DNA from 2 places in the Paraburkholderia sp. MPAMCS5 genome. Region 2 is predicted to be linked to the other one. Evidence: riboswitches for the same ligand, from Rfam matches in the RefSeq annotation. Region 2 holds a riboswitch; the other holds the start of a gene.

What was found. Region 2 has a riboswitch for glycine ahead of gcvT (glycine cleavage system aminomethyltransferase GcvT). Riboswitches for the same ligand answer to the same signal wherever they lie in the genome.
Region 1: another riboswitch for glycine. It lies ahead of VOM14_RS12575 (D-amino acid dehydrogenase); the one in region 2 lies ahead of gcvT (glycine cleavage system aminomethyltransferase GcvT).

What each region holds. Positions count from the first base shown of each region.
Region 1 covers NZ_JAYXBK010000004.1:503,868-509,159, reverse strand. The annotation lists gene VOM14_RS12590 (hypothetical protein) at 1-52, shown strand, start outside; gene VOM14_RS12585 (SLATT domain-containing protein) at 612-1,130, shown strand; gene VOM14_RS12580 (YceH family protein) at 1,141-1,842, opposite strand; glycine riboswitch at 1,994-2,085, shown strand; gene VOM14_RS12575 (D-amino acid dehydrogenase) at 2,254-3,465, shown strand; gene VOM14_RS12570 (BON domain-containing protein) at 3,531-3,785, shown strand; gene VOM14_RS12565 (acetate/propionate family kinase) at 3,812-4,996, opposite strand; gene VOM14_RS12560 (phosphoketolase family protein) at 5,009-5,292, opposite strand, start outside.
Region 2 covers NZ_JAYXBK010000007.1:127,225-132,516, reverse strand. The annotation lists gene VOM14_RS17860 (oxidoreductase) at 1-926, shown strand, start outside; gene VOM14_RS17855 (hypothetical protein) at 1,119-1,463, shown strand; glycine riboswitch at 1,615-1,715, shown strand; glycine riboswitch at 1,749-1,902, shown strand; gene gcvT (glycine cleavage system aminomethyltransferase GcvT) at 1,983-3,101, shown strand; gene gcvH (glycine cleavage system protein GcvH) at 3,173-3,553, shown strand; gene gcvP (aminomethyl-transferring glycine dehydrogenase) at 3,624-5,292, shown strand, end outside.

The DNA of each region.
Region 1 (5,292 bases), on a different contig from region 2:
CGCGGTGCTCACGGGCGCCACGCGAACGCGCAATCGCGACCGTTCATCCTAGCCGTGGCGTCTGCTTGCCGGTTCTTACACGGAGTCGGCAAGCCGCGCAGCGCATTCCTCTTTGCATGCTGAGAATCGGCTAAAAACTTCGTTGCAAAGACGTGGCTCGTGCCGCGCCGTAGGCGGATTGCGCAATGCGCGCCTCGACGTGTACCGAAGCTACGACGCCTCCTCGCGGTGTCGCGTCGCAACAGTCTGCTCACCTCATACTATCAGGCGCGGCACGTCGCGAATCTCGCGGGCATCAGCCGCGCTGCGCTGCGGGATGCGATAGGCGGGATGCGATAAGCTTCACGCAGGCGAAAACGGGAACCTTCGGTATCCCAGGCGAATCGGGTCCGCTCGACAATTCGCTCGCGCAGCGCATGATCGGCCAGCGCGCGAGCCCCGCTTATTCGACGCAACGCGTCAGCGTCGCTTGCGCGTGCCATCGACGGAAGTATCGGTCGCACGACAAAGGTCGCACGACAAAGGCCGCGCGTGCGAAGCCGCGCTTTCATGTGGCACAGTAGCGTCACTGCACGCGCGTGGCGCGCGTGCACGCAACCCTGACGAGCCCCATGAAGAATCTGCCCGCCTACGAGCCGCCCGTCGACGAACAGCAGCTTTTGCTGAAATGGATCAGGCGCGCGCGTGAATCCCAGATGAGTCATTACGACATGGCCGACCTGCTGTCCGCGCGAGAACGCCAGATCGGCTGGCTGGTCACGGTGTTGACCGCGTTTGTAGGCACCGCGGTGTTCGCCTCGTTGAACTCGAATGCCGTCTCGTTCGAAATCAGGATTCTCGTCGGTCTCGTGAGCGTGATCGCCGCGGTATCTTCGGCGCTGCACACGCATCTGCGCTATGCCGAGCGCGCGGAAAAACATCGCGCCGCGGGCGCGCGCTATGGCGCAGTGCGGCGGCGGCTCGAATCGGTTTTCGCAGGCGACGCCGACGCGCGCGACGGCCACTATCTCACCGCGATCCGCGACGAACTCGACCGTCTGGCGGAAGACTCGCCGAACGTGCCGCCGCGCAACTTTTACCGCACGCAGCGCGCGTTATCCAACCACCCGCAGCGCGGCGGCGAAGCGTAAGCCGCGCGCTTCAGGCATCCAGATCGTTTGCGTCGATGCCAAGTTCGGCCGCCATGCGCCTCACCACCGCCTGAAGCCGGCTGAGTTCGTCGGCGAGACGTTTTTGCTCGGCCTTCACGGCTTCGAACGCGGACAGCGGCACCGCTTCGTCGTCGCCGGCCGCCGACTGCGCAAACTCGCTCACGCTCACTTCGCCGCACAGCAAATGCATCCACCGATGCTCGCGCTCGCCAGGCGTGCGCGGCAGCTTGACGACGCGCGGCGGGTCGTTCGCCACCAGCTCATCGAGAAAGGCCTCGACCGAGGAAATATCGGCAAAACCATGCAGACGCGCGCTGTTCAAGCGCAATTCGGCGGCCGTCTGCGGGCCGCGCAGCAGCAAGGTGGTCAGCAACGCAGCGGACTGGCTCGGCAAACCGAGCACGCGATTCAGGTTGTGCTCGAAGCGCGGCACGCGGCTGCTGCTGCCTTCCAGCACGAGGCTGAGCCGTTTCAAACCGTCGACGGCGGTCAGCACTTCGGCCTCCGTTGCGTTCATGACAGGCGAACGGCCGGTCTTCTGGTTGCAGCCCAAGGTCAACGCATTCAGCGAAAGCGGATAACTGTCGGGCACGGTGTGCTGCTTTTCGACGAGCACGCCAAGCACACGCCCTTCAAGCAGGGTCAATGCACGAATCGAAGGACGGGACGAAGCGTCGGGAGTGGAGTTCATGTGATCTAGCGGCGTAATGGTGGCCACTATGATAAACGGGCCGGGCCTTCGCGGAGTATGCATCGCCTCGATGGCGCGCATCGCGCGGCACGGCTCGCGTGCAAAAACACTTGCCGGAAAAATTTTTGCCCGGTATCGTCGTGGCGTTCTGCAAAGCAGCGCGGGAGAGATCGCCTGATGTTCGGCGACGCCGACGGAGCAACCGCCCCGGAAACTCTCAGGCAAAAGGACCGCGCAGCAGGAACATCTGGAGAGCGGCGCCGCGCGCGCCCACCGAAGGGGATTCCCGCATACGGCGTGCACCGCGCCTTAGCGCGGAAAGAAACTCTCAGGTACATGGACAGATGGGGCATCGGCACCGGTTTCGCATGAAATCGAACCCGGTGATGCTCAACTACTCTGGACCATGTCATGTCACGAATCGCCATTATCGGCGCCGGCATTACCGGCGTCACGACTGCTCACGCCCTCGCGCAACGCGGCCACCATGTCACGGTGTTCGAGCGGCATCGCTACGCCGCAATGGAAACCTCGTTCGCCAACGGCGGCCAGCTTTCCGCAAGCAACGCCGAAGTCTGGAACAGCGCGGCCACCGTTCTCAAAGGCCTGCGCTGGATGCTCACGCGCGACGCGCCCCTGCTGCTCAACCCTTTGCCTACGTGGCACAAGTATTCGTGGATGGGCGAGTTTCTGCGGCAAATTCCGCACTATCGTGCGAATACCGTCGAAACGGTGCGGCTTGCGCTCGCCGCGCGCGAGCATCTGTTCTCGCTTGCGGATCGCGAAGGCATCGACTTCGATCTGGAACGGCGCGGCATTCTGCACGTCTACAAAACGCGCAAGGAGTTCGACGCGGCGAGCAAGGTCAACGTCCTGCTGCGTGAAGGCGGACTCGATCGCAGCGCGGTGACGTCGGATGAATTGCAGCGCATCGAGCCTACGTTGCAGGGCGAGTTTTACGGCGGCTTTTTCACGCCATCCGATTCGACCGGCGACATCCACAAGTTCACGCGCGGTCTCGCCAATGCATGCGTGCGCCACGGCGTGCAGTTTCATTACGACGCGGACATCACGTCGATCGAGCAGCCGGCCGAAGGACGCTTCACGGTGACAGTCAACCTCGAACGCGACGCGCAACAGTTTGCATTCGAGCGGATCGTCGTGTGCGCCGGTGTGAAGAGCCGGGATTTTGCGGCCATGCTCGGCGATCACGTGAACGTGTATCCGGTGAAAGGCTATTCGATCACCGTGTGTCTCGACGACGAAACCAGCCGGCAACGCGCGCCGTGGGTCAGTTTGCTCGACGACAGCGCGAAGATCGTGACGAGCCGCCTTGGCGCCGAGCGTTTTCGGGTGGCGGGCACGGCAGAAATCAACGGCTTTAACCGCGACATCCGTTCGGACCGGATTGCTCCGCTCGTCGATTGGACGCGCCGGCATTTCCCCGAGGTGTCGACCGCGCGCGTGATTCCGTGGGCGGGCTTGCGGCCGATGCTGCCGAGCATGCTGCCGAAGGTCGGCCGCGGAAAACGCCACGGCGTGTTTTATAACACCGGGCATGGACACCTTGGCTGGACACTTTCCGCCGCCACCGCACAGGCGCTGGCGGGCGCGATGCAGTAACGTCCGGCGCGGGGACGCGGCATCTGCTAGTGTGGTGGAATCCGCGTCTTTCCAGTGGCAACGCCATGGCTCACTCGCTCTATCCGAAGCAGCACACCGCGCGTCTCTCCGACGCGCAAATCGCCCATGAAGCGGCGCGGCGCCTCGCGTGGGACACGGCGGTTCCCATCCACACGGTCACGGTCGAAGTACGCGACGGCCGCCTGACGCTTTGCGGCGAGCTTCAACGCGATGAACAAAAAATGGCGGTGCTGGAAGATGTGACGCGGCTCTTTGGCGTGGCCGGTGTGTGCGATCGGCTGGTTGTCAGGCGGGCTTGAACCTCAGAGCTTCAGCCAATTCAATGTCAGGCGTCGTCGCACTGCACGTCGTCACACTGCAATAAGGCGCGGCAATGCCTCGCGATCTGCTTCTCTTCTTCCGTATGCAGCGCCCTCACGTTGCCCGCTGCATCGCCTTCCGCATCGCCTTCCACAAGCCCCAGAAACGACAGCCCTTCGCAGATGCGTTGGCGAATCTCCGCGCTGTGTTCACCTATTCCGCCCGTAAAAACCAGCAGATCGATACCGCCCAGTAAAGCCGCATACGCACCAATGGTTTTGCGCACGGCGGTTGCGAACGCGTCGAGTGCGAGCGATGCATTCGCGTCGCCCGCCGCCGCGCGTTGTTCGAGCACCTGCATGTCGCTCTCGCCATCGGCGTAACCGGCAAGGCCGCTATGCCGGTTCAGGAGCGTTTCGAGCGCGTCGGCATCGAGCCCTTCGACGCGCATCAGATACAGCAGCACGCCGGGGTCCAGGTCGCCGCTGCGAGTGCCCATCGGCACGCCGCCGGTGGGCGTCATGCCCATCGACGTATCGACGGAGCGCCCATCGCGCAAGGCGCATACGCTCGAACCATTGCCAAGATGCGCAAACACCGCGCGCGGCGGCAGATTCGCACCGAGCTGCGTGACGAGCGATTCGTAGGACAGCCCGTGAAATCCGTAGCGAATCACGCCCGCGTCCGCATAACGCCGAGGCAAAGCGAGCTGCGCCGCGCGCGGCGGCAGCGTGGCATGAAACGCGGTATCGAAGCAGGCGAAGTGCTGTGCGCCGCCAAAAATCTTCTGCGCTTCGTCGATCAAGGCGAGCGCCGGCGGAATATGCAAAGGCGCAAAATGCACGGCCTCCTGCAAGCGGCGGCGCACGTCAGGCGTCAAGCGCCGATGCGCGCGCAAATGCGGACCGCCGTGCACCACGCGATGACCCACCGCCGCCGGCTGCGCATGATGCTGCTGCGCGAGGATCGCGCAGAGCTTCTGCAACGCATCCGTTTGCGATTGCAGCACGTGTTCCTGCTGCACGAGCACGCGGCCATCCGGCGAGGCGATGCGCAAGCTGCCGTCGCTGCGGCCGATGCCTTGCGCGCTGCCTTCGAGCAGCAGCGCTTCGTCGGCGGCGGCGTGCGTGAAGAGCCCGAACTTCAGCGACGACGATCCGCTGTTCAGCACGAGAATGGTTGGCGGCGAAGTAGCGCCCTGTGTACTCATGACCGGCCTCACTCAGCTTTTCCAGGTCCAGTTGCGGATTTCTTCCTTGTCGATGCCCTCGGCATGCGCATAGGCCAGATGCTCGATGATCTGTCCGCGCAACCACTCCTTCGCATGATCGCCGACGCCGCGCAGTTTCGGCACGCGATCGATCACGTCGATAGCGAGCGAAAAACGGTCCACCTGATTGACGATCGCGAGTTCGAGCGGCGTGTTGATGTTGCCGATCTCGTGATAGCCGTGCACATGCAGATTGTCGTGATTGGTGCGGTTATACGTGAGCTTGTGAACCAGCG
Region 2 (5,292 bases):
TCGCGCTCGCCGACTATCCGCACGCGAAGGCCGTGGCCGACCTCGACGCGCTCCTCGCACTCGACGAAATCGACTGCGTGGTGATCGCCACCCCGAACGACACGCATTTCGACCTGGCGCGCCGTACGCTGGAAGCGGGCAAGCACGTCGTGGTCGACAAGCCGGTGACGCTCAGCGCCGCCGACGCCCACACGCTCGCCAACATCGCCCTCGCGCGGCACAAGCTGTTCGTGCCGTTCCACAACCGCCGCTGGGACGGCGACTTCATGACCGTGCGCGATCTGCTCGCGAGCGGCGAACTGGGGCGCATCACGCAATACGAATCGCATTTCGACCGGTTCCGGCCGGAAGTGCGTCAGCGCTGGCGCGAGGAAGCGTCGCGCGGCGGCGGCCTGCTGTTCGATCTCGGGCCGCATCTGATCGACCAGGCGCTCGCGCTGTTCGGCGCGCCGCAGACGGTGTCGGCGACCGTGCGCGCGCATCGCGACGAGGCGAGCGCGCCGGACTACGTGCATATCCAGTTGGGCTACGGCGGATTCGAAGTGGTGCTGCACGCGAGCGCGCTGACGGCGATCGTCGCGCCGAGGTTCGCCATCCACGGCACACGCGGCAGTTATGTGAAGTACGGGCTCGACACGCAGGAAGATCAATTGAAGGCCGGTCTGCGTCCGGGCGACGAAGGCTTCGCCGCCGGCAATGCCGCGGGCGTGCTGCGCGTGCTGGAAGGCGGCCAGGAAGTGGAGCGCGAATTGCCGACTCGCAATGGCGACTACGCGAGCTTCTACATCGCCCTCGCCGATGCCATTCAGCAAGGGGCGAAGTTCCCGGTGAGTCCGCAAGACGCAGTCGACGTGATGACGATCATCGAGCTAGCCGCCCGCAGCTCGGACGAAGGCAGGCGCCTGCCGTTCGAGCGGCTTCGCTGAGCAGCCTCGCCGAGCGGCTGCACTGAGCGGCTTTGCCGGCGCAAGGCGACGCACTGCGCGCCGGCAAAACTGACAAACAGGAAAGCAACATAACGTTACAAATCCGTCGGCCTGCCAGGTCAGCGTTCACGAGCCGTGATCCGTTGCTACGCCTGTAGCACCACACAACGACAATGACCTCACGGAGAGTCCATGCCACATATCATCCGCGCGCTCACCGCATGCGCCTTGCTCAGCTCGCTCGCCGCCTGTGTGACGGCGCCGCCGCCCGCGCCGCGCCCCAATCCGCAGCAGATCGCCGACAGGCGCCTGCATCAGGTCGACGGCCGCATCGACAATCTCGGGCGCCGCATCGACAATCGCGTGAATCAGGGCTATTACGCGCCTCCGCAAGGCGGTGAACTGCATCATCGGCTGGAGGTGGTCCGGCGCGAGGCGCACGACATGGCCGCGCAACACGGCGGCGGTTTGTCGGCCGACGAACAGCGCGTGCTGAACGAGGAACTCGACAGCACCGCCCACGCGATCGGCGAGTAAGCGCGGGCAACGGCGAATGACCGCGACCGAAGGCGACTGAAGCCGACCAAGGGCAACTGAGGGCAACTCGGGGGCAACTGAGGCCAACTACGCACGAGTCCGGACGACCCTGCCCTTTAATTGACAAGCCTTCGGGCCTCGCGTACATTCGCCGCACGCGTCGGGAGAGCGCGCTGGCCGCTGGATTTTGCAGGCCGCGCCGCCGAAGGGGCACACCCACAAACTCTCAGGCAAAAGGACCGACCGCGTCGAAAAACCGGCGTCAATGCAACATCAAGACGCCGTTTTTCGCACTCTGGAGAGAGGCAGTAGCCGGTTGCATCGTCAACGCATGCAGACCTTGGCAGGCTGCCCACCGAAGGGGCGCGCGTTTCGCCGTGACGGAGCAACATCGCCACGGCAGCGCAATCTCTCAGGTATCGAGGACAGAGGGGCCATGCAGCACCACGCTCGCAGCCACACGGCAGCGAGGCGCGGCGCCGCATGGCCTTTTTTGTTACGCGAGACGCCCGAGGCCCCATGACCGAACTCAAACACACTCCGCTCAACGCCACGCATCGCGCGCTCAATGCCCGCATGGTCGACTTCGGCGGCTGGGATATGCCCGTCAACTACGGCTCGCAAATCGACGAACATCGCGCCGTGCGCACCGACGCCGGTATGTTCGACGTGTCCCACATGTGCGTCGTCGATTTCACCGGCGAACGCGTGCGCGCCTTCTTCGAATACGCGCTGGCGAATAACGTCGGCAAGCTGCAAACGCCCGGCCGCGCGCTGTACTCGTGCCTGCTGAATCCCAATGGCGGCGTGATCGACGACCTGATCGTCTATTACTTCGGCGAAGATCACTTCCGCGTGGTCGTGAACGCGGGCACCGCCGACAAAGACATCGCGTGGTTCAAGCAACTGAACGAAGGCGGCTTCGGCCTGACCATCACGCCGCGCCGCGATTTCGCGATCGTCGCGGTGCAAGGTCCGAACGCCCGCGAGAAAGTCTGGCAAACCGTGCCCGCCACCCGCGCCGCCACCGAAGCGCTCAAGCCGTTCAATGCGGCGCGCGTCGAAGGCACGCCGTTCGGTGAATTGACCGTGGCCCGCACCGGCTATACCGGCGAAGACGGCTTCGAGATCATCGTGCCGGCGGATCACGTCACGGCATTGTGGAACGCGCTGCAGGCGCAAGGCGTGCGCCCCGCCGGTCTCGGCGCGCGCGACACGCTGCGTCTCGAAGCCGGCATGAATCTGTACGGCCAGGACATGGACGACACCATCTCGCCGCTCGACGCCGGCCTCGCCTGGACTGTCGATCTCGAATCGCCGCGCGAATTCGTGGGCAAGAGCCAGTTGGAAGTGGACGGCTCGCGCGCGGCGTTCGTCGGTCTCATCTTGCTGAAGGAAAACGGCAAGGCGGCCGGCGTGCTGCGCGCCCATCAGAAAGTCCTCACGCCGCACGGCGAAGGCGAAATCACCAGCGGCACTTTTTCCCCGACGATGCAGGAATCGATCGCCTTCGCGCGCGTGCCGAAGGGCGTGCAACCGGGCGACACTGTTCACGTTCAGATTCGTGACAAATCCGTCCCTGCAAGCGTGGTAAAACTGCCGTTCGTGCGCAACGGCAAAGTGCTCGCGGCGGGCTGAGCCCCCGCAAGCAACTCGCGCGCGCGTCCATTTTTAACTCGATACCGAATCACACCGCATAGGAGCATCCGATGAGCATCCCGGCCGATCTGAAATACACCGAATCGCACGAATGGGTCCGCACCGAGGCAGACGGCACGCTGACGGTCGGCATTACCGACCACGCGCAGGAAGCGCTCGGCGACATCGTCTTCTTCGAAGTCCAGGAACTGGGCAAGACCGTCACCGCCGGCGACACCGTCGCCGTGATCGAATCGGTGAAAGCCGCTTCGGATATTTACGCGCCGGTCTCGGGCGAAGTGATCGAAGCGAATCCGGCCGTGTCCGATTCGCCGGAGTCGGTCAACAGCGCGCCGTACGACAACTGGCTCTTCAAGATCAAGCCGACCGCCGATGCAGCGCTCGACCGCCTGATCGACGCCGATGCCTACACGAAATCGATCGGCGCCTGATTCACCTCTCGTCTAACCGTCAGGTGCGGCGCGCCCTTCGCATAAGGATCGCCGCACTGCCAGGAACACCATGAAGCTCGAACACCCGGATCGTCTGATGAACCGCACTCCTCTCTCGCTCGCCGCGCTCGAAGTGCACGACGCCTTCGCTGAACGGCACATCGGCCCGGACTCGGCCGACCAGCACGCCATGCTCGAAGCCCTCGGCTTCGCGTCGCGCGCCGCACTGATCGACGCCGTGATTCCGAAGACGATCCGCCGCACCGAGCCGCTGCCGCTCGGCCCGTTCGCCCAGCCGAAGAGCGAGGCCGAAGCGCTCGCCGCGTTGCGCGAACTCGCGGACAAGAATCAGGTGTTCCGCTCGTACATCGGACAGGGCTATTACAACGCCCATACGCCGACGGTGATTCTGCGTAACGTGCTGGAAAATCCGGCGTGGTACACCGCGTACACGCCGTATCAGCCGGAAATCTCGCAAGGCCGTCTGGAAGCGCTGCTCAATTTCCAGCAGATGATTGTCGACCTGACCGGTCTCGCGATCTCGAACGCGTCACTGCTCGACGAAGCCACTGCGGCGGCTGAAGCCATGACGCTGCTGCAACGCGTGGGCAAGCCGAAGTCGAACGTGTTCTTCGTCGCCGACGACGTGTTGCCGCAAACCATCGAAGTGATCAAAACGCGCGCCACGCCGGTCGGCATCGAAGTGAAAGTCGGCCCAGCCGCCGAAGCCGCGAACGCGAATGCATTCGGCGTGCTGCTGCAATATCCGGGCGTGAACGGCGACGTGCGCGACTACCGCGCGCTGACCGAAGCCATCCACGCCGCGGGCGGCCACGTGGTGGTCGCCGCCGACCTGCTCGCGCTCACAATGCTCACGCCGCCCGGCGAATGGGGCGCGGACGTGGCCGTCGGCAATACGCAGCGCTTTGGCGTGCCGGTCGGCTTCGGCGGCCCGCATGCCGCGTATCTCGCGGTGCGCGACGAATTCAAGCGCCAGATGCCGGGGCGCCTCGTCGGCGTGACCGTCGACGCGCAAGGCAATCCCGCGCTGCGTCTCGCGCTGCAAACGCGCGAGCAACACATTCGCCGCGAAAAGGCGACCTCGAACGTATGTACCGCGCAAGCGCTGCTCGCGATCATGGCCAGCATGTACGCCGTGTATCACGGCCCGCGCGGGCTGAAAACCATCGCGCTGCGCGTGAACCGCATCGCCTCGCTGCTCGCCGCCGGCGCGAAGCAATTGGGCTACACGCTCGTCAATGACACGTTCTTCGACACCCTCACGTTCGACACCGGCGCGCGCACGCAAGCGCTGCTCGACGCGGCCACCGCGAAGCGCATCAACCTGCGCCGCGTGAGCGCCACGCAAGTGGGCGTATCGATCGACGAAACCACCACGCGCCACGATCTCGCCGATCTGCTCGCCGTGTTCGCGCAAGCCGCCTTCACGGGCGACGTGCCGCAAGTCGACGCGCTCGACGAACAGCTCGCCGCATCGAACACGGCCTCGGTGCCCGCCTCGCTGGAGCGCACGAGCGAGTACCTCACGCACCACGTGTTCAACCGTCATCATTCGGAAACGGAAATGCTGCGCTACTTGCGCAGCCTGTCGGACAAGGACCTCGCGCTCGACCGCTCGATGATCCCGCTCGGCTCGTGCACGATGAAGCTGAACGCGACCTCGGAAATGCTGCCGGTCACGTGGCCGGAATTCGGTCAGATCCATCCGTTCGCGCCGG